Regions from separate parts of the Streptomyces sp. NPDC050315 genome, predicted to be linked through region 1. Evidence: riboswitches for the same ligand, from Rfam matches in the RefSeq annotation. Region 1 holds a riboswitch; each other region holds the start of a gene.

Evidence for each region. A riboswitch is a leader RNA that binds a small molecule or an ion and turns the genes downstream of it on or off. The one in region 1 is predicted to bind cyclic di-AMP.
Region 2: another riboswitch for cyclic di-AMP. It lies ahead of AB0I82_RS27390 (transglycosylase family protein); the one in region 1 lies ahead of AB0I82_RS29815 (NlpC/P60 family protein).
Region 3: another riboswitch for cyclic di-AMP. It lies ahead of AB0I82_RS31880 (M23 family metallopeptidase); the one in region 1 lies ahead of AB0I82_RS29815 (NlpC/P60 family protein).
Region 4: another riboswitch for cyclic di-AMP. It lies ahead of AB0I82_RS25265 (M23 family metallopeptidase); the one in region 1 lies ahead of AB0I82_RS29815 (NlpC/P60 family protein).

Annotation. Positions count from the first base shown of each region.
Region 1 is NZ_JBFAKN010000009.1:151,276-158,725, reverse strand. Features, by position in the region: gene AB0I82_RS29820 (hypothetical protein) at 45-398, shown strand; gene AB0I82_RS29815 (NlpC/P60 family protein) at 446-1,597, opposite strand; cyclic di-AMP (ydaO/yuaA leader) riboswitch at 1,605-1,790, opposite strand; gene pcrA (DNA helicase PcrA) at 2,102-4,582, shown strand; gene AB0I82_RS29805 (peptidoglycan DD-metalloendopeptidase family protein) at 4,659-6,269, opposite strand; gene AB0I82_RS29800 (alpha/beta fold hydrolase) at 6,535-7,450, opposite strand, start outside.
Region 2 is NZ_JBFAKN010000007.1:431,268-438,717, forward strand. Features, by position in the region: gene AB0I82_RS27380 (cytochrome P450) at 1-1,052, shown strand, start outside; gene AB0I82_RS27385 (transglycosylase family protein) at 1,325-2,275, shown strand; cyclic di-AMP (ydaO/yuaA leader) riboswitch at 2,509-2,720, shown strand; gene AB0I82_RS27390 (transglycosylase family protein) at 2,724-3,395, shown strand; gene eno (phosphopyruvate hydratase) at 3,691-4,971, shown strand; gene AB0I82_RS27400 (septum formation initiator family protein) at 5,020-5,472, shown strand; gene AB0I82_RS27405 (DUF501 domain-containing protein) at 5,516-6,061, shown strand; gene AB0I82_RS27410 (Ppx/GppA phosphatase family protein) at 6,058-6,999, shown strand; gene AB0I82_RS27415 (NAD(P)/FAD-dependent oxidoreductase) at 7,422-7,450, shown strand, end outside.
Region 3 is NZ_JBFAKN010000010.1:211,555-219,004, reverse strand. Features, by position in the region: gene AB0I82_RS31885 (pitrilysin family protein) at 1-1,076, shown strand, start outside; cyclic di-AMP (ydaO/yuaA leader) riboswitch at 1,393-1,550, shown strand; gene AB0I82_RS31880 (M23 family metallopeptidase) at 1,563-2,396, shown strand; gene AB0I82_RS31875 (GntR family transcriptional regulator) at 2,644-3,342, shown strand; gene AB0I82_RS31870 (HPr family phosphocarrier protein) at 3,599-3,880, opposite strand; gene AB0I82_RS31865 (GNAT family N-acetyltransferase) at 4,128-6,998, shown strand; gene AB0I82_RS31860 (DUF5998 family protein) at 7,056-7,450, shown strand, end outside.
Region 4 is NZ_JBFAKN010000006.1:655,661-663,110, reverse strand. Features, by position in the region: gene AB0I82_RS25290 (PrsW family intramembrane metalloprotease) at 9-1,442, shown strand; gene AB0I82_RS25285 (YDG/SRA domain-containing protein) at 1,459-2,412, opposite strand; gene AB0I82_RS25280 (hypothetical protein) at 2,553-2,852, shown strand; gene AB0I82_RS25275 (aldo/keto reductase) at 2,943-3,935, opposite strand; gene AB0I82_RS25270 (VOC family protein) at 4,037-4,468, opposite strand; gene AB0I82_RS25265 (M23 family metallopeptidase) at 4,892-6,073, opposite strand; cyclic di-AMP (ydaO/yuaA leader) riboswitch at 6,085-6,256, opposite strand; gene AB0I82_RS25260 (DUF2332 domain-containing protein) at 6,503-7,450, shown strand, end outside.

The DNA.
Region 1 (7,450 bases):
CCGGGTGACAGGTACCGACGGAGGCGGGACTACGATCGACCACTATGGACGTAGTGATCAATGTGTTCGTCGCGCTGCACATCATCGGCATCGCCTCGCTGCTCGGCGGCTTCCTCACGCAGATGAAGGCGATGGGCGCGGGCACCGCCCGCTTCGTGCCCGCGATGCTGCACGGCGCGATCACGATGCTGGTGACCGGCGTCATCCTGGTCGGCCTGAACCAGATGCAGGACTACTCGGTCAACAACATCAAGATCGGCGTCAAGCTCGCCGTCCTGATCGTGATCCTCGGGCTGGTCTACGTGAAGCGCGACGAGGAGAAGGTGGAGAAGCCGCTCTTCGGGCTCGTCGGCCTGCTCACGGTCGTCAACATCTTCCTCGCGCTCCTCTGGACGTGAGTCGGACCCGGCCCGACAGGGCCGGGTCCGACTCACGTCCGGTCGCGTCAGGCCGGTCGTACGCTCCCGTAGATCGGCATGTAGTAGATCGACTCCACGCGTACGTTCGTGCCCGGCTTCGGCGCGTGGATCATCTTGCCGTCGCCGATGTACATCCCGACGTGGCTGATGTCGTCGTAGAAGAAGACCAGGTCACCGGGTTGCAGATCGCCCGTCGCGACCCGCGTGCCGACCTTCACCTGGTCCCAGGTCGTCCGCGGCAGCGAGACGCCCGCCGCCTTCCAGGCCGCCTGGGTGAGCCCCGAGCAGTCGTACGACGTGGGGCCGGTCGCGCCCCATACGTACGGCTTTCCGATCTGCGCGCGGGCGAAGGCGATCGCCTTCTCCGCCTTGGTCGCGTACGTACCATCGGGCACGTCGGGCGTCCCGGCGTCGGAGCCCGAGCCGGTCCCGGTGTCCGACCCGCCGTCCTGCTGCTCCCGCCGCTCGCGCTCGGCCTGCTCCCGCGCCAGCTCCTCCGCCTTGCGCTGCGCCTCGGCCTTCTTCTTGCGCTCCAGCTCCGCCAGCCGTTCCTTCTCCTGGGCGGTCAGCCGGGACAGCAGCTGCCGGGCCTCGGTCAGCTTGTCCTGGACGTCCTGCTTGGACGTCTTCAGCGACTCCTGGGACTTCTGCAGCTCCTCCAGGCTCCGGATCGCCTGCGCCCGCTGGCGCCCGGCCTGCGCCTGCTGGTCCTGGTAGTCGGCGACCGCCTCCTGCTGGCGGCCGGTGAGCCGCTCCATGAGGTGGTTGCGGTCCACGAACTGCTGCGGGTCCCGGGCCAGCATCAGCTGGGCGGTCGGGCTCAGCCCGCCGGAGCGGTACTGCGCGGAGGCGAAGGTGCCCAGCTCGCGCCGGGCCTCGTTCATCTTCTCGGTCCGCCGGGCCGCGGCGTCCCGCAGCTCGTCCACCTTCTCGCGCTGCGTGCCGGCGCGCTCCTTGGCGGCGTTGTACTTCTGGGTGGCGACCTCGGCCTGCCGGTACAGGCCGTCGACCTTCTTCTTGACCTCTTCTATGGAGGGCTTGGGGTTTCCGGGGGCCGCGTCCGCGCTCTGGGTGAGCAGCGTGACGGAGGCGAGCGCCGCGGTGGTGAGCCCGGCCGCCGTACGGCGGTGCGCGGGCACGGCGAGAATGCGGGTGCGCGGCTTGCGATGAGACGCCAAGGCCGGCGACTCCTTCCGTGGACCGCCTACCGGGTTAGCTGTCGGGTTCGGGCGGGTGCCGCATCGCTGTCGCTGCGGCGTACTACGGAAGGTGCCCTACGGTCCGTACGGATCGCTCCGTGCGGCCCGATTCACCCCGGTGGTGCGTGTGGGTCCCCGGCTCCGGCCGCCCTGGGTGCGGCGGTACGGACTCGGCGGGGCGGCCCGTGCCGGCGCTTTCGCCGGGCGGTGGGGCGGGCTGCCCGGTCGGCACGGTAACCAACTCGTGTGACTCCTGTGAAGGCTGATGTTCGATATGCCCGATACATTTCCGTGATCTCGCCGTGTCCGGTCCGATGCGGGACCACTTCCGATCACGGGCTGTCCGGTGGTGTTCTCCGCCCGTGACCGCCCGCGTTGTGCCGTATCCTCCGCGCCCCCGCATCCCCGCTGTATCCCCGCGATTCCCCGGAATTCCGCGGCCGGGACCGCGTTGTCGGTGGGGCGGCCTAGACTCGGTGGGCGATGAGCAGCCTCTTTGACGACAGCTTCCTGGCGGACCTCGGACCTCCCGAGCCTCACGACGAGGAGCCGCCCCCTCCCGAGGACGACGATCCCCGTCCGGCACCGGAGGCGGGCCCGGCCGACCTCTTCGGGGGCGAGTTCGGCGCGCCCGTGGAGCGGGAGCCGTACTACCGCGACGGCGCCGCCCGCCCCGCGGTGGACCCGGCCGCCCTGCTGGAGGGGCTGAACGACCAGCAGAAGGCCGCCGTGGTGCACAGCGGCGGCGCGCTGCTCATCGTCGCCGGCGCCGGCTCCGGCAAGACCCGTGTCCTCACGCACCGCATCGCGCATCTGCTCGGCGCGCGCGGCGTCCACCCCGGCCAGATCCTCGCGATCACGTTCACGAACAAGGCCGCGGGCGAGATGAAGGAGCGCGTCGAGGACCTGGTGGGCCCGCGCGCCAACGCCATGTGGGTGTCGACCTTCCACAGCGCCTGCGTGCGCATCCTGCGCCGCGAGTCCAAGAAGCTGGGCTTCACGTCGTCGTTCTCGATCTACGACGCCGCCGACTCCAAGCGCCTGATGGCCCTGGTCTGCCGCGATCTGGACCTGGACCCCAAGCGCTTCCCGCCCAAGTCCTTCAGCGCCAAGGTCTCCAACCTCAAGAACGAGCTCATCGACGAGGAGACCTTCGCCGGGACGGCCGCGGACGGCTTCGAGAAGACGCTGGCCGAGGCGTACACGATGTACCAGGCGCGGCTGCGCGAGGCCAACGCCCTGGACTTCGACGACATCATCATGACGACGGTGAATCTGCTCCAGGCGTTCCCGGACGTCGCGGACCACTACCGCCGCCGCTTCCGGCACGTGCTGGTCGACGAGTACCAGGACACCAACCACGCCCAGTACACCCTCGTGCGCGAGCTGGTCGGCCCCGGGACGCCCGAGGTGCCCGCCGCCGAGCTGTGCGTCGTGGGCGACGCCGACCAGTCGATCTACGCCTTCCGCGGCGCCACGATCCGTAACATCCTCCAGTTCGAGGAGGACTATCCGGACGCCACCACGATCCTGCTGGAGCAGAACTACCGCTCCACGCAGACGATCCTCTCGGCCGCCAACGCCGTCATCGAGCGCAACGAGAACCGCCGCCCGAAGAACCTCTGGACGGACGCCGGCACGGGCCCGAAGATCATCGGCTATGTCGCCGACACCGAGCACGACGAGGCGCAGTTCGTCGCCGACGAGATCGACCGGCTGACGGACGCGGGCGAGACCAAGGCCGGCGACGTCGCGATCTTCTACCGCACGAACGCCCAGTCCCGTGTCTTCGAGGAAGTCTTCATCCGGGTCGGGCTGCAGTACAAGGTCGTCGGCGGCGTGCGCTTCTATGAGCGCAAGGAGGTCCGGGACGTCCTCGCGTACCTGCGCGTGCTGGCCAACCCGGAGGACGCCGTCCCGCTCCGCCGGATCATGAACGTGCCGAAGCGCGGCATCGGCGACCGCGCCGAAGCCATGATCGAAGCGCTCGCGCTGCGCGAGAAGATCACCTTCCCGCAGGCGCTGCGCCGCGTCGACGAGGCGTACGGCATGGCGGCGCGCTCCGCGAACGCCGTCAAGCGCTTCAACACGCTCATGGAGGAGCTGCGGACCATCGCCGAGTCCGGCGCCGGTCCCGCGACCGTCCTGGAAGCGGTCCTGGAGCGTACGGGCTATCTGGCCGAGCTCCAGGCATCCACGGACCCGCAGGACGAGACCCGCATCGAGAACCTCCAGGAACTGGCGGCGGTCGCCCTCGAATTCGAGCAGGACCGCGACGAGGACAATCCGGGCACCCTCTCCGACTTCCTGGAGCAGGTCGCCCTGGTCGCCGACTCCGACCAGATCCCCGACGAGGACGAGGAGGGCACGGGCGTCATCACGCTGATGACGCTCCACACCGCCAAGGGCCTCGAATTCCCGACCGTCTTCCTGACCGGCATGGAGGACGGCGTCTTCCCGCACATGCGCGCCCTCGGCCAGACCAAGGAGCTGGAGGAGGAGCGGCGGCTGGCGTACGTCGGCATCACGCGCGCCCAGGAGCGCCTGTACCTCACGCGCTCCACGATGCGCAGCGCTTGGGGCCAGCCCCAGTACAACCCGCAGTCCCGCTTCCTGGAGGAGATCCCGGACGAGTACGTCGAGTGGAAGCGGACCGGCCCCGCGACGCCGTCCGCGTCCATGGGCGGGCTGTCCTCCGGCCTGTCCGGCGGCGGCTTCGGGGCCGCGTCGTCCGTCTCCTCCTCGCGGAGCAAGGCGGGACCGAGCGGCTTCGCGACCCGGCGGGCGAAGGACCGCCCGGTGGCCGCGCTGGCGATCGGCGACCGCGTCACGCACGACAGCTTCGGGCTGGGCACGGTCGTCGGCGTGAAGGGCAGCGGCGACAACGCCGAGGCCACGATCGACTTCGGCGGCGAAAAGCCGAAGCGGCTGCTGCTGCGGTATGCGCCGGTGGAGAAGCTGTAGGCCTGGTCGTACGTACTAACGGCCCGGGACCCTGCTGGGGGTTCCGGGCCGTCCGTGTACTCGCGGTACGCGCGGCTCAGTTCGGGTTGATGCCCTTGGAGCGGAGCCAGGGCAGCGGGTCTATCGCGTCGCCGCCGTCGGGGTGCACCTCGAAGTGGAGGTGCGGGCCGGTGGAGTTGCCCGAGTTGCCGGAGTACCCGATGACATCTCCGGCCTTGACCGAGCCCGAGCGGATCTTGGCGCTGCTCAGGTGGCAGTACCAGGTCTCGGTGCCGTCCGGCGCCGTGAGCTCGATCATGTTGCCGTAGGCGGGGTTCCACTTGGTGACGACGGTGCCGTCGGTCGCGGCCATGACCGGCGTGCCGTAACTGACCGGGAAGTCGATGCCGGAGTGCAGCGACATCCAGTTGACGCCGGCCTGCCCGAAGAGCGCGCTCAGCCCGTGCTGCTTGACCGGCAGCGCGAACTTCGGTCGCAGCGCCTCCTTGCGCGCCGCCTCCTCCGCCCGCCGCTTCTTCTCGGCGGCCTCCCGGGCCTGCAGGTCGAGACGTTCCTGCGTACGACTGGCACGGTCGGCGAAGTCGTTCGCGTCCGCGCTCAGGTTGGAGAGCTGGGAGTCCAGCTTGTTGTTCGCGGCCGACGGCTTCACCGCCGAGGCGTCCGAAGCGGCCTGTACGGCGGTGTCCTCTTCCTTGTCGGTCGCACCGGACACGGAGGCGGCAGCCACGGCGCACACGCCCATGGCGGCCACGGACGGCACGGCGACGGTCAGCAGCGCGGACTTCTTCGGCGTCCGCCGCCGGCCTCGGCCGCCGTTCCCTTGCGCTTCCCGCCGGGCGGCCCGTCGGCCGCCGGGGACGGCTCCGGGAGCGCCTCCTGGGGCGCCGGGGGGAGCGTCGTCGGGCGCGGCTTCGGGGGAGACGGTGGGGGTGGGGATGATCGCGGTGACGGCGGAGTGCACGTCGCCGTCGGCTTCGGCTTCGACCCCGGTTTCCGCTCCGGCCAGGTCGTCGGCGGTGAAGACGGCGGTGGACTCGGCGGCGGCTTCGAACTGGCCCGTGTCGAAGGGGCCGGTCCCGAACTGGGTCGCTTCGAATTGGCCCGTTTCGAACTGGCCTGTTTCAAACTGGCCCGTTTCGAACTGCGCGTCCTGGGGGGCGGCCTCGTAACCCTCGGCAGTCGGCCACGCACCGCCGACCACGTCGTACGCACCGGTGTCATACGCGCCGCTCACGTCGTACGTCCCGGTGTCGTACGCAGCGTTCACGTCGTACGTGCCCGTGGTGTCGTACGACGGGTAGGCATACGGGTCGTACGCACCGGTCTCGTACCCCGCAGGGTACGTACCGCCGTCGTACGCTCCGTTCGCCTCGTACGCACCACTCACGTCATACGTGCCGGTGTCGTACGTCCCGCCGCCGTAGGTCACCGTGTCGTACGCACCGGTGTCGTACGCGGTCGCTCCATAGGCGTCGTACGCACCGCTCACGTCGTAGGCGCCGGTGTCATACGTACCGGCGGCATACGCGCCGGTGTCGTACGTGCCGGTGGTGTACCCGTCGTACGCGGCGTAACCGAGCTGGGCGTCCTGCTGCTCGTGCGACTCGTAGCCGGGATAGGACCCGTACGAGGCGTCAGCAGCAGAGCCGGTCGGGTCTGGGTTCCCCGACGGGTGACGGTCGTTCACCACCAACTTCTCTTTCGCCTCGGCAGCAGGAGAATTAGCGGCGACTGTACCCGGCGGTATGCGACGGCGACAATCTTCCGTAGGTTTCGGGCCCTTCCAGACCGGGCATTTGGCCGTCTTTCGGAGGACGCCCGGCACGTTCTTGGCGCCACGTTCGATGAATGTTCGACATCGATTGGCGTAGACGTCGTGATCGCGAAGCGGGTCGGAAGGCGGTTGGAAGGCGGGTCGGAAGGCGGGTCGGACGGCGGGCCGGGCGGTGCGGTCAGGCGACGGATGCCTGGTCGGACGCGACCTCGTCCGCCGCGCCGCCGGGATTCTCCGACTGCGCCGGATTCGTCGGGTCCGTCGAGGCCAGCGCCTCGCGGATGCCGGCCGCGACCGTGCCGTTGACCGGAAAGGCCAGATGTCCGACACCGGAGACATGGATGTTCCGGGTCCGCAGATCGGCATGATTGATCTGTGCGGTCTCGGTCGGCACCATCATTTGATCGAGATCGCTCCAGAAGCAGACGAAAGACGTCCGGCAATTCGGCGCGGGCCGGGCCAACTCCTTGATCACGTCGGAATCCGGCCGCATCTGGCGCACGAGCGGATGCGCGGGCAGCAGCGCGGCGAGCCGGGTGCCGCCGTGCGGGGTGCCGAGCGTGACCAGCGTCCGGATCCGCGCGTCCCCGCCCAGCCGCTGTACGTAGTACCGCGCGATCAGCCCGCCGAGGCTGTGCCCCACCAGGTCGATGCGCCGGTGACCGGTGCGCTCGCAGACGTCCTCCACATGCCGGCCGAGCAGCTCGGCGGCCTTGCGTATGTCGCATGTGAGGGGCGAGTAGTTGAGTGCCTCGAGGTGACACCACCCGTGCCGGCGCAGCGAGCGGCGCAGCAGCACGAAGACGGAGCGGTTGTCGATGAAGCCGTGCAGCAGGAGCACCGGGGGGTGCGACCGGCCTTCGGTCGGCAGCATGGCGGGCGCGGGCAGCGAGTCGGTCTCGGCCACCGGCCGTCCCGTCCCGGCGGTCCCGGCGGTCCCGGCGCTGGCTCCGGCGTCTGCGGTGGCCCGGGACCAGGCGTCTGGTCTGGGGGCGCTCGCTCCGGCGTGCGCTCCCTTGTGCGTCCCGGCTCTGGTCGTACTTGCTGTGGCCGTGGTTGCTGTGGCCGTTGCGGCTTTCGGCCCCGGCTTCGTA
Region 2 (7,450 bases), on a different contig from region 1:
TCGACCCGCCCGACCACACCCGGCTCCGCCGCCTCGTCTCCAAGGCGTTCACGCCGCGTACGGTGGCGCGCTTCGCACCGCGCGTACAGGAGCTGACCGACCAGCTGATCGACGGCTTCGCCGAGCGCGGCGAGGCCGACCTCATCCACGAGTTCGCCTTCCCACTCCCCATCTACGCGATCTGCGACCTGCTGGGCGTGCCGCGCGAGGACCAGGACGACTTCCGGGACTGGGCCGGGATGATGATCCGGCACGGCGGCGGGCCGCGCGGCGGGGTCGCCCGGTCCGTGAAGAAGATGCGCGCGTATCTGACCGATCTGATCCACCGCAAGCGCGAGTCGCTCGCTGCCGAGGAGACCGAGGACGAGGACCTGATCTCGGCCCTCATCCGTGCCTCCGACCACGGCGAGCACCTCACCGAGAACGAAGCGGCAGCGATGGCGTTCATCCTGCTCTTCGCCGGGTTCGAGACGACGGTCAACCTGATCGGGAACGGTACGTACGCGCTGCTGCGCAACCCGGAGCAGCGGGCGCGGCTGCAGGACGCGCTGGCCGCGGGCGACGAGGAGCTGCTCGCGACCGGGATCGAGGAACTGCTGCGTTACGACGGGCCGGTGGAGCTGGCGACCTGGCGGTTCGCGACGCAGGAGCTGACGATCGGCGGGCAGTCGATCGCCGCGGGCGATCCGGTACTGGTGGTACTGGCGGCCGCCGACCGGGACCCGGAGCGGTTCGACGCGCCGGACACGCTGGACCTCGGGCGCCGCGACAACCAGCACCTCGGTTACGGGCACGGTATCCACTACTGCCTGGGCGCGCCGCTCGCCCGCCTCGAAGGCCGTACGGCGCTGGCGACCCTGCTGACCCGGCTGCCCGACCTCCGGCTGGCCGCCGACCCCGATGACCTGCGGTGGCGCGGTGGCCTGATCATGCGCGGGCTGCGGGCGCTGCCGGTGGGATTCACGCCGGAGGGAGCGCGGGAGACACCGCCGGACATCACGCCGTCCGCAGCTTCGGACACCGCGCAGTCCGACGTGCCAAAAGGCGCATAGCGCAACGTCTCGGGCAGTGTGTGCGCCGGTCCCCGACGGCCCGTCAGAAAGGGCATTCGCGTACGTACCGGAATGCGCCAAGGGCGCCGGGGCCGGGAAGGATTGACCCGGCGTCAGCAGCGTGATCTTCGCGTGATCTCGGCTACACCGGGTTGAGACCGGAGCGGGCCCCCGCTACCTTGCCTGCGACAACCAAGAGCCTCTCGAAAGGCAGTCGCATGCGCTCCGGCACCGGTAGACACCGCCGACCCCGTCAGGCCCCCGCCCTTCTGGTGGCGGCCTCCGTCACGGGGGCCGGGCTGGCCCTGCCGCTGCTGACCGCGGGCGGTGCCCAGGCCGCCGACACCGCCACCTGGGACCGCGTCGCGCTGTGCGAGAGCGGTGGCATCTGGAGCGCCAACTCCGGCAACGGCTTCTACGGCGGGCTGCAGCTGACCCTGGAGATGTGGAAGGACTACGGCGGCGAGTCCTACGCCGAGCGCCCGGACCTGGCCAGCCGCTCCCAGCAGATCGCGGTCGCCGAGTCGATCCTGAACGACCGCGGCCCGGACGCCTGGCCGAGCTGCTCGGTGAACGCCGGTCTCGATCTGGACGGGCTGATACCCGACGTGGACCCGGGCAGTACGCAGACGCCCGCGCCGGAGCCCTCGGACGACGGCATCGGCACCGGCCTCGAAGGCGACACGGACACCGGCGACACCCAGCCGTCCGACGGCACTACGGACGGCACTACGGATGACGCGACGGACGGCGCCACCGATGAGCCGTCGGCCACGCCGTCCGGCGACGCCGACGCCGACACCGGCGATGCGCAGCCCTCCGAAGACGCCACGGAAGACCCCTCCGGCAGCCCCTCCGGAGACTCCTCCGAGCAGCCCAGCGCCGACGGCCCCTCGACGGAGCCCTCCGAGGAGGCCACCGAGCCGCCCGCGTCGTCCGACGGCGGCGCCTCCACGCCCGGTACCGGCCGGCACCGTGGCGGCGCCGACGACAGCAAGGGCGACGGCAAGGACGGACGCCCCGAGGGTCGGCACGCCTCGCGCGGCGGTGACGCGCACCGCGACGGCATGTACACGGTGCGGCCCGGCGACAACCTCTCCGCGATCGCGGCCGAGTACGGGCTGACCGAGGGGTGGACCGGCCTCTATGACGCCAACGAGGGTGTCATCGGAGCTGATCCGGACCTTATTCAGCCTGGTCAGCGACTCGACCTCGGGCAGTGACGGAGCGTCCCACGCGCTAAGTGCGCGATGGTTGCCCTCATTTGGGGAAAGTGAGACATGGGTCTCGTCCCGAGGTATTCCGTCCGCCCTGTCCGTTCTTTTCCATACCGTGTTCGACCTGCGCAAACAGATGTCGCCGGTGATCGAAAACCGCAAACTGTCCTACGAAAAGGTGGTTTGAACCGCCGAGGGGTGTGTGTTTACGTTCTTCACCGCTCGCACCAAGCGAGCCCGCCGATCATTCGCCGAATCCTGCCGGTGATCGGTCGGACAACCGTCGCGCAAGCGCCGTAGGCAGGAGCGGGGGAACCAAGGTAAGTGCCGTACCGCAGCGGAAACGCGGCGGCGGCTTGGGGTGAAGCCGGGTGTGCGGACAGCGCATCCGGCCGGGCCACTCACAGCCCGAACCCGACAGCTCACCTCGCAGGCGTCGGTGAGGAAGAACAGCATGCTCAAGGGCAAGCACCGCCGCCCCTCGAAGGCCGTCCGCGTCGTCACGCTCGCCGGTGTCGCCGGCGCCGCCGTGGCCGTCCCGCTGATGACCGCCGGTTCCGCCAACGCCGCCTCGGTCGCCACCTGGGACAAGGTCGCCCAGTGCGAGTCCGGCGGCAACTGGTCGATCAACACCGGCAACGGCTACTACGGTGGCCTGCAGTTCTCGAACTCCTCCTGGGCCGCCGCGGGCGGTACCAAGTACGCGCCGCGTGCCGACCTGGCCACCAAGGACCAGCAGATCGCCACCGCCGAGAAGCTGCTCGCCATGCAGGGCCCGGGTGCCTGGGGCTGCGCCGGTGCCGGCGGCCTGACCGCCGGTGGCCCGGCCGCGCAGGTGAACACCGGTGGCTCCGGCCAGGCTCAGCAGCAGGCCGCCCCGAAGCAGGAGGCGCCCAAGCAGCAGGCCGCCCCGCAGCAGCAGGCCGCCCCCAAGCAGGAGGCGCCGCAGCAGCCCGCCCCGAAGCCGGTGACCGGCCACGGCAACTACACCGTGAAGTCCGGCGACACCCTGGGCAAGATCGCCAAGGCGCACGGCAAGAACTGGAAGGCCGTCTACGAGGCCAACAAGTCGACGGTCGGCGGCAACCCCGACCTGATCTTCCCGGGCCAGAAGCTCAACGTCTGATCGGCCCTCAGGGCGGCGTGAGCGCCACCCCGTGAGACTGCCCCGCCAGGCGCGTCCCCCCGAGCGCGCCGGGCGGGGCTTCCCCGTTTCCGTGGCCATCCGGGCGCCCCTCCGCTCAGATGCGTACGGACCGTTTTGTCCCCTACGTCCGCCGTGAATCCCGGACGCTACCTCCCGTATTGCGGGCCTTTGGGTCCTTTTTCGTCTCACAGACGGGGCTAGGGGCAGGCGGAGGGTCCGCGGGCCGTTAGGCTCGTGCTGCAGAACTCCAGATGACACCCATGAAGGAGACAACGTGCCGTCGATCGACGTCGTCGTAGCTCGCGAGATCCTCGACTCGCGAGGCAACCCCACGGTCGAGGTCGAGGTCGGCCTCGACGACGGCAGCACCGGCCGCGCGGCCGTGCCGTCGGGCGCCTCCACCGGCGCCTTCGAGGCCATCGAGCTGCGTGACGGCGACCCGAACCGTTACCTCGGCAAGGGCGTCGAGAAGGCCGTGCTGGCCGTCATCGAGCAGATCGGCCCCGAGCTGGTCGGCTACGACGCCACCGAGCAGCGCCTCATCGACCAGGCGATGTTCGACCTGGACGCCACCGACAACAAGGGCTCCCTGGGCGCCAACGCGATCCTGGGCGTCTCCCTGGCCGTCGCGCACGCCGCGTCCGAGGCCAGCGACCTGCCGCTGTTCCGCTACCTCGGTGGCCCGAACGCGCACGTCCTGCCCGTCCCGATGATGAACATCCTGAACGGCGGCTCGCACGCCGACTCCAACGTGGACATCCAGGAGTTCATGATCGCCCCGATCGGCGCGGAGTCCTTCTCCGAGGCGCTGCGCTGGGGCGCCGAGGTCTACCACACCCTCAAGAAGGTCCTGAAGGCCAAGGGCCTGGCCACCGGCCTGGGCGACGAGGGCGGCTTCGCCCCGAACCTGGGCTCGAACCGTGAGGCCCTCGACCTCATCCTCGAGGCCATCAAGGAGGCCGGCTACACCCCCGGCCAGGACATCGCGCTGGCGCTCGACGTCGCCGCCTCCGAGTTCTACAAGGACGGCGCGTACGAGTTCGAGGGCAAGTCCCGCTCGGCCGCCGAGATGACCGAGTACTACGAGGAGCTCGTCGCCTCGTACCCGCTCGTCTCCATCGAGGACCCGCTCTTCGAGGACGACTGGGCCGGCTGGAACGTCATCACCGAGAAGCTCGGCTCCAAGGTGCAGCTCGTGGGCGACGACCTGTTCGTCACCAACCCCGAGCGCCTGGCCCGCGGCATCGAGGAGAACTCCGCCAACGCCCTCCTGGTCAAGGTCAACCAGATCGGTTCGCTGACCGAGACCCTGGACGCCGTCGAGCTGGCCCAGCGCAACGGCTTCAAGTGCATGATGTCGCACCGCTCGGGCGAGACCGAGGACGTCACCATCGCCGACCTGGCCGTCGCCACCAACTGCGGCCAGATCAAGACCGGCGCCCCGGCCCGCTCCGAGCGCGTCGCCAAGTACAACCAGCTGCTGCGCATCGAGGAGATCCTCGACGACGCGGCGGTGTACGCGGGCCGTTCCGCCTTCCCGCGTTTCAAGGGCTGACGCCAGTAGGTCTCAGTTCCGTACGTCCCCGGCAGCGGTCCCGTACCGTTGCCGGGGACGTACGTACGCAGTCACCCGCCGCCGCGTACACAGCCACCAGGGGAGGCCACCGTGTTCCGCCGCAGCCGGCTCACCGGGCGCGCCGCGCTCCTCGTGCTCGTGCTGTGCTCGCTGGTCGTGGCCCTCGCGTATCCGATAAGGGCGTACGTCTCGCAGCGCTCGGACATCGCCGAGCAGCGCCGTGAGGCCGAGACGGCCCGGGAGGCGGTGCAGCGGCTGCGCCAGGAGAAGGCGCGCTGGCAGGACCCCGCCTACGTACGCCAGCAGGCCCGCCGCCACCTGCACTACGTGATGCCGGGCGAGACCGGCTACACCGTCGTGGACGGCACGGGCGCGGGCCGGCCGCGGGCCGGCCGGGGTCCCGTGCAGCGCCCCTGGTACGAAGCCATCTGGTCCGGCCTGGACTCCGCCGACGCGCGCCGCGGTGCCGCCGGGGGATGATGGGGCGGCCGACCGTTCAACCCTGACGACAAGAGAAGCCTGCATGGACACGCCGCCTCCCCAGACCGAGCCCACCGAGCCCACCGACGCGGACGTCGCGGCGTTCCGGGAGCAGCTGGGCCGCCCGCCGCGCGGCCTGCGCGCCATCGCGCACCGCTGCCCCTGTGGCAACCCCGACGTGGTCGAGACGGCCCCGCGCCTGGAGGACGGCACGCCCTTCCCCACGCTGTACTACCTGACGTGCCCGCGCGCGGCCTCCGCGATCGGCACGCTGGAGGCGAACGGCGTGATGAAGGAGATGAGCGAGCGACTGGCGACCGACCCGGAGCTCGCCGCCGCCTACCGCGCCGCGCACGAGGACTACATCCGGCGGCGGGACGCCATCGAGGTGCTGCAGGGCTTCCCGAGCGCCGGCGGGATGCCGGACCGGGTGAAGTGCCTGCATGTGCTGGTCGGCCACTCGCTGGCGGCCGGGCCGGGCGTCAATCCGCTGGGCGACGAGGCCATCGCGATGCTGCCGGAGTGGTGGAAGAAGGGGCCGTGCGTGAGCCCGTGCGGCGCCGGTGACGGAGAAGGAGACGCCCAGTGACCCGGGTCGCGGCCATCGACTGCGGTACGAACTCCATCCGCCTGCTGGTGGCGGACGCCGACCCGGAGACGGGGGAGCTGAAGGACCTGGACCGCCGGATGAAGATCGTCCGGCTCGGTCAGGGCGTGGACCGTACCGGGCGGCTGGCGCCGGAGGCGCTGGAGCGGACCTTCGCGGCCTGCCGCGAGTACGCCACGGTGATCGAGGAGCTGGGCGCCGAGAAGCTGCGCTTCGTGGCGACCTCGGCCTCGCGCGACGCGGAGAACCGCGACGACTTCGTGCGCGGCGTGGTGGACATCCTGGGCGTCGAGCCCGAGGTGATCACCGGTGACCAGGAGGCGGAGTTCTCCTTCACGGGCGCGACGAAGGAGCTGACCGGGCGCGAAGACCTGGAGAAGCCGTACTTGGTCGTGGACATCGGCGGCGGGTCGACGGAGTTCGTGCTCGGTACGGACTCCGTGCGGGCCGCCCGCTCCGTCGACGTCGGCTGTGTGCGGATGACCGAGCGGCACCTCGTGCACGACGGCGCGGTCACCGACCCGCCGACGGCCGAGCAGATCGCCGCCATAAAGGCGGACGTCGCCGCGGCGCTGGACGAGGCAGCGGAGACCGTGCCGCTGGGCGAGGCGCACACGCTGGTCGGCCTCGCGGGGTCGGTGACGACGCTCGCCGGGATCGCGCTGCGCCTGGAGGAGTACGACTCGGCCGCGATCCACCACTCGCGGATCCCGCTGGCCAAGGTCCGGGAGATCACCGACCGGCTGCTGACCTCCACGCACGACGAGCGCGCGGCGATCCCGGTGATGCATCCGGGCCGGGTGGACGTGATCGCCGCGGGCGCCCTCGTACTGCTGTCGATCATGGAGCGTACGGGCGCTCAGGAGGTCGTCGTCTCGGAGCACGACATCCTGGACGGGATCGGCTGGAGCCTCGCCTGAGAGGGCCGTTGAGGGTCTTTGAGAGGTGCTTCGGAGGGGCCTCGGAACATGCGAATGACGCGTTCCGGGGCCCCTTCGCGTCGTGTCGCCGAGAAAGTTCGTGAAACTCTTCACATGAAAAAAGGGCCCCTTGGTCGAACAAACGGCCCGCCGGGACGCCGTTCGGGGCTCACCTGGGCGGCCGGCCCTGGGAATGTGCGCTTTCGGCGGTGTTAAAGAAGCGCTTATGCGGCCCGTGGTCCAGCCTCACAGAGGGGAGCAACCGCTGATGAGAAGGGGTGCCCAACGCTCGGCCGTGGATAGTGGTTCCCCGAGGGCGCTATGGCGTCGATCACGAAGGCGCGGAGTGTAGCAGACCCCTCTTCCGTGCTTGTGAAGGCCCTCACGAGCGACCCCCCAAGTGGGGGTGGATACTCGATGACATGAGCACCACGGAGCGTCCCAGGATCCT
Region 3 (7,450 bases), on a different contig from region 1:
ACCACCCCGGTATCCGCGTCTCCCTGGAGGTGTCGGCCTCCCGCCTCGTCAAGGCGCTCGGCCTGCTCGCCGACGCCCTGCGCGCCCCGGCCTTCCCGGACAGCGAGATCGAGCGCCTGGTGCGCAACCGTCTGGACGAGATCCCGCACGAGCTGGCCAACCCGGCCCGGCGCGCCGCGATGGCCCTCTCCAAGGAGCTGTTCCCGGCCACCTCCCGGATGTCCCGGCCGCGCCAGGGCACCGAGGAGACGGTGGCGCGCATCGACGCCGCCGCGGTCCGCGCCTTCTACGAGGCGCATGTACGCCCCGCCACGGCCACCGCCGTCGTCGTCGGCGACTTCGCCGGGGTGGACCTCGACGCGGCGCTGGAGGACACCCTCGGCGCCTGGACCGGCTCCGCCGCCGAGCCGGTGGCCGCCTCGCCCATCACCGCCGACGACAGGGGCCGCGTGGTCATCGTGGACCGCCCCGGCGCCGTCCAGACGCAGCTGCTGATCGGCCGCATCGGTGCCGACCGGCACGACCGCGTCTGGCCGGCCCAGGTGCTCGGCACGTACTGCCTGGGCGGCACGCTCACCTCCCGCCTGGACCGGGTGCTGCGCGAGGAGAAGGGCTACACCTACGGGGTGCGCGCCTTCGGGCAGGTACTGCGCTCCTCCGAGGACGGCACGGGCGCCGCGATGCTCGCCATAAGCGGTTCGGTCGACACGGAGTCCACGGGGCCGGCGCTGGAGGACCTCTGGAAGGTGCTGCGGACGCTGGCCGCCGAGGGCCTGACCGACGCCGAGCGCGACGTGGCGGTGCAGAACCTGGTCGGGGTGGCGCCGCTGAAGTACGAGACGGCCGCGGCCGTCGCCGGGACGCTGGCCGACCAGGTCGAGCAGCACCTCCCCGACGACTTCCAGGCGGAGCTGTACCGGCGGATGGCCGAGACCGGCACGGTCGAGGCGACCGCCGCCGCGGTCAGCGCCTTCCCGGTGGACCGGCTCGTCACGGTCCTGGTGGGCGACGCCGCGCAGATCGCGGAGCCGGTGCGGAAGCTGGGCATCGGCGAGGTGTCGGTCGTCACGGGCTGACGCGGAGCGGGCGGGGGCGGTTGCGGTGGTGAATCGGCCTGCGCGATACGGCGGAAGGCCGGGCCGGAACGCGCCGTACCGGTACCGTCACAGGCTGACTTGAACCGCACCAACACCGCTCACATAGCAGGACATAAAGGGTCCCGGGTCGCTAAAGCGGCCCGGGATCTTTGCTTTTGTCCGGAATGCTGTAGGCGGTTGCCTCCACCTCGTGTGGCGTCCGGCACAAACTCCCGATTCTGTTTGCTGATCGCGAGATGTCCCCTTTAGCGTCGGTCCGGCTGTTCGTCAGAAGTGCGCCGCGCCCGCGGCCGCCGGGCAGTCATCGCCGAGTCCCCGTACGGCGCGAGCCAGGGGAGCCGGGGACCCACATGTCCCCTTGGGGTGAATCGGCGTCCTCCCCGGAGGCCGCCGTAGGAGACCTTCCTGCTCCGAACCCGTCAGCTAACCCGGTAGGCGAGAAGGAAGGAAAGGAGTGCGCCGGTCATGGCGTTCACCCGTGCCACCGGCAAGCACCGCCGCCCCGGCCGTGCTGCCCGGACCACCCGCAACATCGCCGGCATAGCCGCCGCGACCGGCGTCGTCGTCTCCATCGCCTCCCCGGCGCTGGCCGCGAACGAGGACCCGGCCGCCACCGACACCGGCCTGACCCGCGCGATCGCCGAGACCGGTGACCGGGTCGCCGACAACATCGTCGCCCAGGCCGACGCGCAGGAGGAGGCCGCCGAGGTCGCCGCCGCCCGTGCGCAGGTCGAGGAAGCCGCCGTCAAGAGCGCCGAGGCCGCCAAGAAGCAGGCCCAGGAGGCCCAGCGCAAGGCCGCCGCCGAGGCCGCCGAGAAGAAGGCCGCCGCCAAGAAGAAGGCGACGGAGGAGCGCGCCTCGCGCTCCGACGCCCGCACCACCCTCAGCGCCAGTGGCTTCGTCGCGCCGATCGCCGGCAGCTACGTCTCCACGCCGTACAAGGCGTCCAGCGGCCTGTGGTCCTCCGGCAGCCACTCCGGCATCGACTTCCACGCCGCCTCCGGCACCGCTGTCCACGCCGTCGGCGCGGGCACCGTCGTCGAGGCCGGTTGGGGCGGCGCCTACGGCAACAACATCGTCCTGAAGATGGACGACGGCACCTACACCCAGTACGGCCACCTGTCGTCCATCGGCGTCTCGGTCGGCCAGAAGGTCTCCGCGAACCAGCAGATCGGACTGTCCGGCAGCACCGGTAACTCCACCGGCCCGCACCTGCACTTCGAGGCGCGCACCGGCCCGGACTACGGTTCGGACATCGACCCGGTCGCCTACCTGCGCTCGCACGGCGTCAGCGTCTGAGGCCCCGAGCCTCTGAGGAGCGCAGGAACGCTGCGCCTCTGTACCACCCGAAGCCCCGGCCCCCGGCCGGGGCTTCGGCGTCTCCGTATGCGCTCCCGTCCCCGGCTCCCCGGAACTCCCGCCCTTTGGCCAAAAAATATCCATGAATTCGTGACGGCCATCGGAAATGCCGGTCAGGTGTCATAGAGTCACGGAAAAGGCGCCGTCCGGACGGCGTTTCCAGCGGATTACGGCGGAGGCACCGACGATGCGAGGGAACATTTCGGCGCATGCGGTCTGCACGGCGATTCGCGACGACATCGTCTCCGGAACGTTCCCGCCCGGCTCCCGGCTGATCGAGGAACTGCTCGCGTCCCGGTACGGCGTCTCCCGCGTCCCCGTAAGAGAAGCGCTGCGCACACTGGAGTCCGAGGGCTTCGTCACCACGCGGCGGCACGCGGGCGCGTGCGTCGCCGAGCCGACCGAGCAGGAGGCCGCCGACCTCCTGGACATCCGCCTCCTCCTGGAGCCCCTCGGGGCCGCCCGCGCCGCGGCCCGCCGCTCGGCGGCCCACCTGAAGGTACTGCGCGGCCTGGTCCGCCTCGGCCGCGCGAGAGCCCGCCACGGCAACGCCGCCGACCTGCGGCAACTGGACGGCTGGTTCCACGAGACGCTCGCCCAGGCGTCCGGCAGCGCGAGCATGACGGCGCTGCTCACTCAGGTGCGCCGCAAGATCGACTGGGTGTACGCGATCGACCTGGACCACCCGTCGCCCGGCGAGGCGGACCGGTCCTGGCAGGAGCACGGCGCGATCGTGGACGCCGTGGCGCGCGGCGACGCCGAGCGCGCCCGCGCACTGACCGCCGCGCACGTGGAGCACGCGCTGCCCGCCCACCGGCTGCGCCGTCCCGCACCCGCGGTGAGGGAAGCGAAACCGTCCGTAAACACGGCGCGCGTACGGAATTAACACCGCTGCCGTATACAACTCCTGGGGAATTCCGTACCCCTGCTCCGCCGTGCCCGAATTCTTTTTAACCCGGGCCCGAATGTCTTTTGCGCCCAGTCCGGCCGACGCGCGGAATTCCCCGTTTTTCGTCCCGTACTCGACGGCTCCCCGCCCCGCCGCAATGCGAACGGCCCCGCCCGTGACCCGTAAGAGGTCACCGTGGCGGGGCCGTGACGGCGGAACCGGGCGGTGTGCGGCCGCCGGCCTGCCCGAAGGGTCAGACCGTCTCCGGGAGCTCCTCGAGGCCCTCGGAGACGAGCTTCGCCAGGCGGTCCAGCGCGGCGTCGGCGCCGTCGGCGTCCGAGGCCAGCACGATCTCCTCGCCACCCTGGGCGCCCAGGCCCAGGACCGCGAGCATCGAGGCGGCGTTGACGGGGTTGCCGTCGGCCTTGGCGATCGTGACCGGTACGCCGGAAGCGGTGGCCGCACGGACGAAGATCGAGGCGGGGCGGGCGTGCAGACCCTCGGCCCATCCGACATTGACGCGGCGCTCAGCCATGGTGTTGCCCTTCGAGTAGGGAAAGTTGTCTAGACCAGTCTCTCACGGGGGCACCGGTGGTCCGGTGTGCCCAGCCCCGTGAGGGCTCGGATCCTAGAAGTCCAAGCCTGCGTCACGCCCAGGCTGTACGCATGCTGAGACCAGGCCGCACACACCGTCCCGCTCCGGAGTACGTACGGTCGCATCCAGGGCGCTTCCGGGCACTTCGGTCCGCCCCCGGATACGCGCGCGGTCGTACGCTGTCCGCATGGAGACGCCGTCGGATGCCGCCGCCTACCCCGCCCACTGGGAAGCCGACGTGGTGCTGCGCGACGGCGGCACCGCCCGGATCCGCCCCATCACCCCGGACGACGCGCAGCGCCTGGTCTCCTTCTACGAGCAGGTCTCCGACGAGTCGAAGTACTACCGGTTCTTCGCGCCCTACCCCCGGCTCTCCGACCGCGACGTGCACCGCTTCACCCACCACGACTACGTGGACCGAGTGGGGCTCGCCGCCTTCGTGGGCGGCGAGATGATCGCCACCGTCCGGTACGACCGCATCAACGCCGACGGCCGGCCCGCCACCGGCCCCGACGCCGACCAGGCCGAGATCGCCTTCCTCGTACAGGACGCGCACCAGGGCCGCGGCGTCGCCTCCGCGCTCATGGAGCACGCCGCGGCCGTCGCCCGCGAGCGCGGCATCCGCCGCTTCGCCGCCGAGGTGCTGCCCGCCAACACCAAGATGATCAAGGTGTTCACGGACGCCGGGTACACCCAGAAGCGCACCTTCGAAGACGGCGTCGTCCGCCTCGAATTCGACCTGGAACCCACCGAGCAGTCCGTGGCCGTCATGCGCGGCCGCGAGCACCGCGCCGAGGCCCGCTCCGTACAGCGGCTGCTCGCCCCCGGATCGATCGCCGTCATCGGTACGGGGCGCGCCCCCGGAGGCGTCGGCCGCGCCGCCCTCCGGAACATCCTCGACTCCGGCTTCACCGGCCACACGTATGCGGTCAACCACGCCTTCCCCGAAGGCGGCAGCACGCTGGACCCGGAGGGCGTGCCGGCCCACCGCTCTCTCAGGGACATCCCCGGCCCCGTCGACCTGGCCGTCGTCGCCGTGCCCGCCGCGCACGTCCCCGATGTCGTGCGCGACTGCGGCGAACACGGCGTACAGGGGCTGGTCATCCTCACCTCCGGTTACGCGGAGGCCGGCCCCGAAGGACGCGAGAAGCAGCGCGCACTGCTGCGCCAGGCCCGCTCGTACGGCATGCGGCTGGTCGGCCCGAACGCCTTCGGGCTGATCAACACCGCGCCCGCCGTCCGCCTCAACGCCTCCCTCTCGCCCCGGCTGCCCGGCGCGGGCAGGGTCGGCCTCTTCACCCAGTCCGGCGCGATCGGCATCGGGCTGCTGGCCGCCCTCCAGGAGCGCGGCCCCGGAGACGGCGCGATCGCCGGCGTCTCCACCTTCGTGTCGGCCGGCAACCGCGCCGACGTCTCCGGCAACGACCTGCTCCAGTACTGGTATGAGGACCCCGACACCGACGTCGCGCTGCTCTACCTGGAGTCGATCGGCAACCCCCGCAAGTTCACCCGGCTCGCCCGCCGCACCGCCGCCGCCAAGCCCGTCGTGGTCGTCAAGGGTGCCCGGCACAGCGGCACCGTCCCGCTCGGCCACACCGTCCCCACCACCCGCGTCCCCGACGCCACCGTCTCCGCGCTCATGCGGCAGGCCGGCGTCATCCGGGTCGGCACGCTCACCGAACTGATCGACGCGGGGCTGCTGCTCGCCTCCCAGCCGCTGCCCGCCGGCCCCCGGGTGGCGATCCTCGGCAACTCCGAAGCGCTCGCCCTCCTCGCGTACGACGCGTGCCTTACTGAGGGGCTGCGCCCGCAGCGCCCCGATGTCCTGCCCTTCGCCGCCACCACCGCCGACTTCCGCGCGGCGCTGGCCCGGGCCCTGGCCAACGACCGCATCGACGCGGTCGTCCTCACCGCCATCCCCTGGGTCGCCGAGGGCAGCAGCGCGGACCCGGAGGAGATCGCCGCCCTCGCCCGGGCCCTGCGTGAGGCCGCGGCCGAGGGACCCGCCAAGCCCGTCACCGTCGTACACCTGGCCATGGAGGAGCTGGCGGGGGCGCTCTCGGGGACGACGGGGACGACAGGGGAGCCGGGGACGATCGGGGAGCCGGGGGCCACGGACAGGCCGGAAGCCGCCGAGAACGCCGCAGAAGCGCCGGAGACGCGCCCCGCCACCCCGCCCCGCATCCCCGCCTACCCAGCCGCCGAACGCGCCGTACGCTCCCTCGCCGAGGCCGTCCGGTACGCCGCCTGGCGCCGCGAGTCCGCCGTACCGGGCAAGGTCCCCGAGTACGAGGACATCGAGGAGACCGCCGCGGGCGCGGACATCGAACGTCTCCTCGACGAGCTCACCGCCGAGACCGAACCGCACCGCTCCGTGGCGCTGCCGCCCGACGAGGCCGCCGCCCTGCTCGGCCGCTACGGCATCCGCGTCCGCGCCGCACTCCCCGCACCCGACCCGGACGCCGCCGCACGCGCCGCCGATGCCCTCGGCTACCCCGTCGCCCTGAAGACCACCGCACCGCACCTGAGGCACCGCGCCGACCTCGGGGGCGTGCGCCTCGACCTCCCCGGAGAACGCGCCCTGCGCCGCGCCTACGAAGAGCTGACCGACTTCCTCGGGAAGCCCGAAGAGCTGCGCCCGGTGGTGCAGGCGATGGTGCCGCGCGGCGTGGACACCGTGATCCGCGCCTCCATCGACCCGGCGGCCGGCGCCGTCCTCTCCTTCGGACTGGCCGGCGCCCCCTCCCAGCTCCTCGGCGACATGGCCCACCGCCTCATCCCCGCCACCGACCGGGACGTCGCCGAGCAGATCCGCTCCATCAGGAGCGCGCCGCTGCTCTTCGGGTGGCGCGGCTCGCAGCCCGTGGACAGCGCCGCGCTGGAAGAACTGCTGCTGCGCGTCTCCCGGCTCGTCGACGACCACCCCGAGGTCGTCGGCATCGACCTGGAACCGGTCGTCGTCGCCCCCCAGGGCCTCGCCGTCCTCGGCGCCTCCGTACGCCTCGCCCGGCCCCCCGCCACCACCGACCTCGGCCCCCGCCGCCTCCCTGTGTACTGAGCCCCGGCCCGCCGCCTGCGGCCCGTACCGGGCACGGCGCCCCGTAGGATGGACCCCATGGCTAAGACCGGTACGACGACCCAGGGGCTGCGCGCGGCAATCGAGCGCAGTGGCTATTACCCGGCACTCGTGTCCGAGGCGGTGCAGGCCGCGGTGGGCGGCGAGCCGGTGGTGTCGTACCTGGTCCACCAGGAGACGACCTTCGACGCGAACGAAGTGCGCCGCCACGTCACGGTGCTGGTCCTCACCGGCACCCGCTTCATCGTCAGCCACACCGACGAGCAGGCCGCGGACGCCACGTCGCCGACGCCGTACGCCACCACCTCCACCGAGTCGGTGAAGCTCGGCCGCATCTCCTCCGTCGTACTCAGCCGCGTCGTCGCCAACCCCGAGGCCTACACCCCTGGTCAGCTGCCCCGCGAGGTCGTGCTGACCATCGGCTGGGGCGCCGT
Region 4 (7,450 bases), on a different contig from region 1:
GTCGAAGAGTGCACCCGTCCAAGCCGTCACCGGACCGCTCCCCGGCTCCCCCGTACGAACCCTCGTACGGACCCCCGAGCGGCCCACCGCCGCTGCCCCAGCCGCCCGACGACGCAACGACCGGCGCGACGACCGGCAGCCACCACGGAGGCGCACGCAATCACGGCAGCGGCGCACACGGGCACCACCGAGGCGCACGCGAGCACCGCAAAGCCGCTCGCGACCAACACCGAAGCATCCGCGAGCACCGCACCCCCCGCCGGGCGGCGCTCCGCATCGCGTCCCTCATCACCCTCATAGTCCTGCTGACGCTCTCCGGCATAGCCATCCTGACCCTGGTCCGCCGCGAGACCGGCACCGAAGGGTTCCTGGTCGGCTTCGCCCTCGCCGTCTTCCCGGTACCGATCCTCGTCACGGCCTTCCGCTGGCTGGACCGCGTGGAGCCGGAGCCCTGGCGCAACCTCGCCTTCGCCTTCGCCTGGGGCGCCTGCGCCGCGACGCTCGTCGCGATCACCGCCAACGGCTTCGCGACCCATTGGCTGAGTACGAACATCGCCAGCGTCTCCCCGACCGACGCCGAGACCTGGAGCAGTACGGTCGTCGCCCCGGTCGTCGAGGAGACGGCGAAGGCCGCCGCCGTCCTCCTCCTCTTCGTCTTCCGCCGCCGGCACATCGACGGCATCACGGACGGCATCGTCATCGCCGGCCTCACCGCCACCGGCTTCGCGTTCACCGAGAACGTCCTCTACCTCGGCAACGCCGTCGGCCGCGACCTCTCACTCGGCTCGCTGAGCCCGCACTCACTGGCCGGCCTCGCCGACTCCCTCACCGCGGGCACGTTCTTCGTACGCGTCATCATGTCGCCGTTCGCGCACCCGCTCTTCACGGTCCTGACCGGCCTGTCCTTCGGCATAGCCGCGACCCGCTACCCCCACCACCGCGCGCTGCGCCTGGCGCTCCCCGCCCTCGGGCTCACGACGGCGATCCTGCTGCACTCCATATGGAACAGCGCCTCGTCCCTCGGCAGCTTCGGCTTCCTGGCCGTCTACGGGCTCTTCATGGTCCCGGTCTTCGCCGCCCTCTCCTGCCTCGCCGTCTGGTCCCGCCGCGAGGAGCTGCTCTCCCTGCGCACGTACCTGCCCCCGTACGCGGCCGCCGGCTGGCTCACCCCGACCGACCCGCTCACCCTCTCCTCCCTCAGGACGCGCGCCCTCGCCCGCTCAATAGCCCGCCGCACCCACGGCCCCGCCGCCGCCCGAGCCGTGACCGAGTACGCCGCCCTGGCCACCTCCCTCGCCTTCCTCCGCCGCCGCGCCCACCGCACCGGCCCCACCCCCGACTTCCACACCCACGAACGCACCCTCCTCCACCACCTCTGGCAAACCAAACCCCTGGCCCACCCGGCTCTGACCCACGCGCATCACCAGCGGTCGTCGCAGTAACGTGGACGTCGTGGCATTAGAAAGTCGAGAGCTGCTCGTCCCACCACTCCCGGTGGTACTGGATGTAGTCCGTACCAATGTTGTGCTTTGGTGATCGGTGGAGTTCGGGAAAGACCGTTTGAGGTTGCGCAGCAGCGACTGCTCGGTCGATGACGCGCCAGTCATCGGCAATGTAGAGGGCGCCCTTGTCGAGGCGTACGTGACAGTTGGCGCAAAGGCAGAGGACGTTCTGCACCACGTCGGGCCCACGGTGTTGCTTTCCGAGCGGACGAATATGGGCACCTTCGCTGTAGCCCTTACCGTCGCCGCCCACCAGGCGAGTGCGGCACACCTGGCATTCATGCCCGTACATTTCCTTCACTCGCCGCACGACGGAGCTGTCCCGCACGATGCGCTGCACCGTCGTCATACGCGTTTCGGGGAACTTCTCCTCGGCAGTGAAGTCAAGGAGTGCGGCTTCCACCTTCCGCTCGACCTCGGTCAGTTCCTCCCGAACGTCCGTCAGACGGTGCAAGTCGAACTGGCAGATCCGCCAGTCTGACTTCCCGCTGATCATGCGGAGGTCGGTGATCGCGTACAGGCCGTCGTAGCGATAGCCCTTTTTCGGCGCATGCTCCGTCTTGGCCTTGGACCCACGAATGATGCGTATGGGGTAGCCACGGTCGTAGCTCCGCCGCAAGGCGGCATTCGTGCGGTGGTCCCAGTCCTGGTCGGAAATCTGCTTTTTAGTGGACTGGTCTCGGCCACCAGCGCCGGTGTAGCGGATCCAGTCTCCGTGGTCTTCGTCGTCCTCGTACCCACCGTTGAGGGCAATCGCGTTCGCCACCCAGCAACCGTCGGTGTCCTTGCTGGTGGAGATTCCGGCCTGGTTGTCAGAGTGCAGGTTCGCGGCCTTAACGGCTTCCCTGTCCTCGAAAACGTCGCCCGGGAGCACGCCATCCACATGCCCTACGAAGGTGTCGTTCGCCATCGCCCCATCGTGGCAACTTTTTGATCATTTACGACCGAGTCCCATAGCAAAGTGACGGTCATCACTCGCCCTCCTCATAACCACCCCAGAGCCCAGCCGTAAGGTCGGTCGAAAGATCCCATGATGTGGAGGTTGTCGTGATGGCTCGGGTTCCGGCGAGTGTGGTGGCGGCTGCGGGGCTGGTCGGGGGGTATGGCGTGGCTCGGTGGACTGAGAAGCGGGCGTTGGGGGGCGTGGCGTTGGCGGCGGCAGGGGTTGTGGCCGCTCGGGAGTGGCAGAGGAGGGGTGGGAACGGTGCGGCTGCGGCGTTGAGTGGGGTGTATGTGGCGGCGTTTGCCGGGTCGCATCCGTTGGCGAAGAAGGTGGGGGCCTGGCCGTCGGTGTTCGCCGTGGCGGGGGCTGTGGCGGCGGCTTCTTGGGTGGTTGTCGATCGGAAGTGAGCCGTCACGGGACGACAGGCCTTGAGGGCGGTTGCGCACGGGGTACGCAACCGCCCTCGGCGTGTGCGAAGAAGCCCGCGACGCCCGGAGTTACGCCGAGGCCTCCGTCAGGAGGGTGAGGTCCTCCTTGGTGAGGGGGAGGGTGGCGAGGGAGAGGAGGGCCGGGAGTTGGGTGACTGTGCGGGCGCTGGCGATGGGGGCCGTGACCGTGGGCTGGGCTGCCAGCCAGGCGAGGGCGACGGTGGCCTGTTCGGCATTGTGGCGGGCCGCGACCTCATCGAGGGCGGCCAGGACGCGGCGGCCGCGCTCGGTGGCGAGGTGGGCGGCGGCCTTGCCGGAGCGGGCGCTGTCCACGTCGGTACCCGGACGGTACTTGCCGGTCAGGAAGCCGGAGGCGAGGCCGTAGTACGGCATGGCGCCCAGGCCGTGGCGGGCGGCGATGTCGCGCAGCGGGCCCTCGTACGTGTCGCGCGAGACGAGGTTGTAGTGGGGCTGGAGGGCGATGTACTTGGCCAGCCCTTCACGGGAGGAGAAGTCGAGGGACGCCTGCAGGCGCTCCGGGGAGATGTTTGAAGCGCCGATCTCGCGGACCTTGCCGGCCTTCACCAGGTCGTCGAGGGCGGAGATGATCTCGGAGACCTCGACGGACTCGTCGTCGAAGTGGGTGTAGTAGAGGTCGATGTGGTCGGTGCGGAGGCGGGTCAGGGATTCGTCGGCGGCCGCCTTGATGGTGGCGGCGGACAGGCCCTTGCGGTTGGGGTGGGCGCCGACCTTCGTGGCGATGACGAGGTCGGAGCGGTTGCCACGGGCGGTGTGCCAGTCGCCGATGATCGCTTCGGATTCTCCGCCCTTGTTGCCGGGGGCGAAGGCGGAGTACGAGTCGGCCGTGTCGATGAAGTTGCCGCCGGCCCCGGTGAACGCGTCCAGCACCTCGAAGGACGTCGCCACGTCGGCGGTCCAGCCGAAGACGTTGCCGCCGAGGGAGAGGGGGGAGACCGTGAGCGAGCCCAGGGTCTTGGAGGCGGAGACGGGGACGGGCCCGTGGCCGGGCGTGGGCGCGGAAGAGTCGGAAGGAGTGGACATGTGAGGGTCAGCGGGGTCGGGACGCGGACTTATTCCAGTAGGTGACGCAGCGTCACCCGACTGCCGAATGCCGAATTCGCGGGACGCCCTACCGTGTCGCCCTAACGCGTACCGAGCGGGGACGGGGCCTCCTGGACCGTCCAGCCGTTGCCGTCGGGGTCCTTGAAGAACATGAAGGAGTTCCAGGTCTCGCCGCGGCCTTCGGTCCAGCCCTCGGCACCGAGGTGCTGTACGGGGCCGACCTCCACCCCGCGCCGTACCAGCTCCGCGTGGGCCGCTTCGATGTCCACCACGCACAGCTGCAGGCCCTGGAGCGAGCCCGGGGCCATGGCGGACTGGCCGGGTGCCGGGGGCAGGCCGTGGACGAGGGCGATCGAGCAGCGCGAGCCGGGCGGGGTCAGCTGGATGATGCGTACGCCTTCGGCGACCTGCGAGTCCACGTCGGTCTTGAAGCCGCACTGCTCTTCGTAGAAGCGCTTCGCACGGTCCTGGTCGGTGACGGGGACGGTGACGACTTCGAGGGTCCACTCCACTGGGGCCGTCCTTGGCTCGGCGCGCCCTTGGGGCGCGGTGGCAGGGGCTCGTTCATTCTGCGGGAGCGGGGTGGGTCGCGCCCGCCGGACGGCGGAAGGGACGGCGGAAGATACGGCCGTCGGCGGCCCGATGGCCTCCCACGATGTGCGGGTGGCCATCAGGGCCGCCGTAGCGTGCGGGCCCGCGGTACGCGGAGACCCGGCCGTCGGCCACCGCCTCTCCCCTCCTGAATGTGCGCCCGGTTCCCGTACACGTACGCATTCACGTACACGGCGGAGCGGGGCGCACGAGGCGGCGGCGACGGCGGACAAGTGCCCCGGACGGGCGGACGGAAGCCCGTAGGGCGAAGGATGGCCCGAAGACGAGCCCGAGGGACGGCCTTTCCCAGCCTTCACGCCCTCGTCGCCTTCACGCGCTCCCCGTCAGAGGCTCAGCCCGTGATTGCGCAGCCAAGCCATCGGGTCGACCGGCGTGTCCGAGCCCGGGCGGACCTCCAGGTGGAGGTGGGGGCCCGTGACGTTGCCCGTGGCGCCGACCCGGCCGATGACGTCGCCGGTGTTCACCTTGCCCGAGGTCTTCACCATCGAGGAGAGGTGGCAGTACCAGAGCTCCGTGCCGTCATCGAGGGTGACGACGATGCGGTAGCCGTACGAGCCCGCCCAGCCGGCCTGCGTGATCGTGCCGCCGTGCACGGCCTTGGCCGGGGTGCCGGTCGGCGCCGCGAAGTCCAGGCCGGTGTGGTCGGCGGCCCAGCGGTCGCCGCCCTGACCGAAGGTGGCGGAGATGGTGAAGGAGGAGACCGGAAGGGTGTAGCTCTTGGCCAGTTCGGCGAGCTTGGCCGCCCGTTCGGCGGCCTCCTTCTTGCGCGCCTCTTCCTCGGCCTTGGCCTTGGCTTCCGCCTCGGCCTGCTGCTGACGCTCGGCCGCGTCCGCCTCGGCCTGCTTCACCGCGGCCTGCTCGGCGGCCTCGCGGGCCTCCTGGTCGGCGGAGCTCTGCGCCCGCTCGGCCTGCTCCAGGATGCGGGCGCGGAGCGCCTCGCCGCCCTGGGCGGATTCGCCGCCGGCCGCCCCGGTGAACGGGCCGCCCTGCGCGACGTCCGTGCCCGTACCGGAGGAGTCCTGGGAGACCAGGCTGCCGATGCCCGGCAGGGTTTCCGCCGCGGGGAGTTTCTCGGATATGCGTTCGGCCGCGCTGCCCAGGTCGGGCATGGATATGGAGACCTGCGGCTTGCCCTGCGCGGAGGCCATGCCGCCCGCGCCGACCGCCGCGATGACGCCGACGCCCAGGACCGTACTGCTGCGGGCGAGGCCGCCGCCGCGCTGCTTGGCCACGCGGTGCCGGCCGCGTACGGGGCGTACGGACTCCTCGGTGGGGTTCCACTGCTCCCACGGGCCATCGGCCACACCCGGGTCGCTCACGGCGGCGAAGGCGGGAAAAGTCGGGGCCGGGAAGGCGGCGGTGTCGGCAGGTCCCGGCTCGGCGTACATCCTGGGGGACTCGCCGGGGTACTCGTACGAGCCCTGCGCTGCGTACGCATCGGAGGTGCCGTACGGCTCGTACGGGGTCTCGGAAGACCGGGTGGGGGCAGGCTTGTTGGACGCCACGGGGGCGCACTCCTTTCCTTCCTTCTCGCCTACCGGGTTAGCTGACGGGTTCGGAGCAGGAAGGTCTCCTACGGACGGCTCCCGAGAGAGTCGACCGATTCACCCCAAGGTGGTGGTTCCCCGGTTCCCTGGGCAGGTGGTGCGGTGCTGAAGTGCGCTTTTGGGATTCGGCGTCGGCCGCGCGGTGCCGCCTCTTGCGACGGCTGGTCCGACCGCGCTGCGTTATCGGACAGTAATAGACGGGACGGCTGGATTCCAAGCGTTCCCCGGAATCCGTACGCCCGCTGAGCTGGACTTATGCGGCCAGTCATGACCAAATGGGGGCGAGTTGACCGAGCATCGAAAACCCGAACCGGACTGATCGTTTGTCAGTTGTTATGCGGAGGGGTGCGCAGTGATTACGTACAGTGAGAGCAGTAGCGTCTGATCATGGTCGTCAACAGCGCGCAGGCAGTGGCGGATCGGTACGCGGAGTTCTCGTGGCAGCAGGCGCGGGGCGAGTCCGAAGCGCATGAGGAGCTGACCGCCCGTATCAGCCAGGACCCGGACTTCTGCGACTTCCTGGGCGCCTCGCTGCCGCCCGGCAACAAGCAGCAGCCCAATCTCCTGCTCGCCGCCGTCCGTTACCTCGACGGCCCGCACGCCGACCAGGGGCCGCGCGGCGACTTCGCGTACCGCACCTGGCGCGAGTGGACCATCCGGCACTGGGACGACGTACGCGACGTCATGATGCGGCGACTCACGCAGACGAACGAGCCCGCGCGCTGCGCCACGCTCCTGCCGCTCCTCGCCCGCCTCCCCCAGCCGCTCGCGCTCCTGGAGGTCGGCGCGTCGGCCGGGCTGTGCCTGTACCCGGACCGGTACCGCTATCGGTACGACGACGAACCGGAGTTCGGCGCTCCGGACAGCCCGGTGGTCTTTCCCTGCCGTACGTCGCCGGGCACGCCGGTGCCGACCGGGCTGCCGCGGATCGCCTGGCGGGCCGGGATCGACCTGAATCCGCTCGATGTGACCGACCCGGACGACGTGCGCTGGCTCCAGGCGCTGATCTGGCCCGGTTCGACGCCCGAGGCGGCGGAGCGGCAGCGGCGCCAGCTGGGCGCCATCGAGGCCGTACGGCAGGCGCCGCCCGCTCCGCTCGTCCGCGGCGACCTCCTGGACGAACTGCCCGCGCTGGCCGCGCAGGCGCCGCGCGACGCGACGCTGGTGGTCTTCCACACCGCTGTACTGACCTATCTGCCGCTGGAGCGCCGCGAGGAGTTCGCCCGGGTCGTACGGTCGGCCCTTGTCGACCGGGCCGGACACTGGGTCTCCAACGAGCACCACAGCGCGCTGCCGTGGCTGCCCGGGCCGCGCCCCGCCGACGCGCATCGGCTC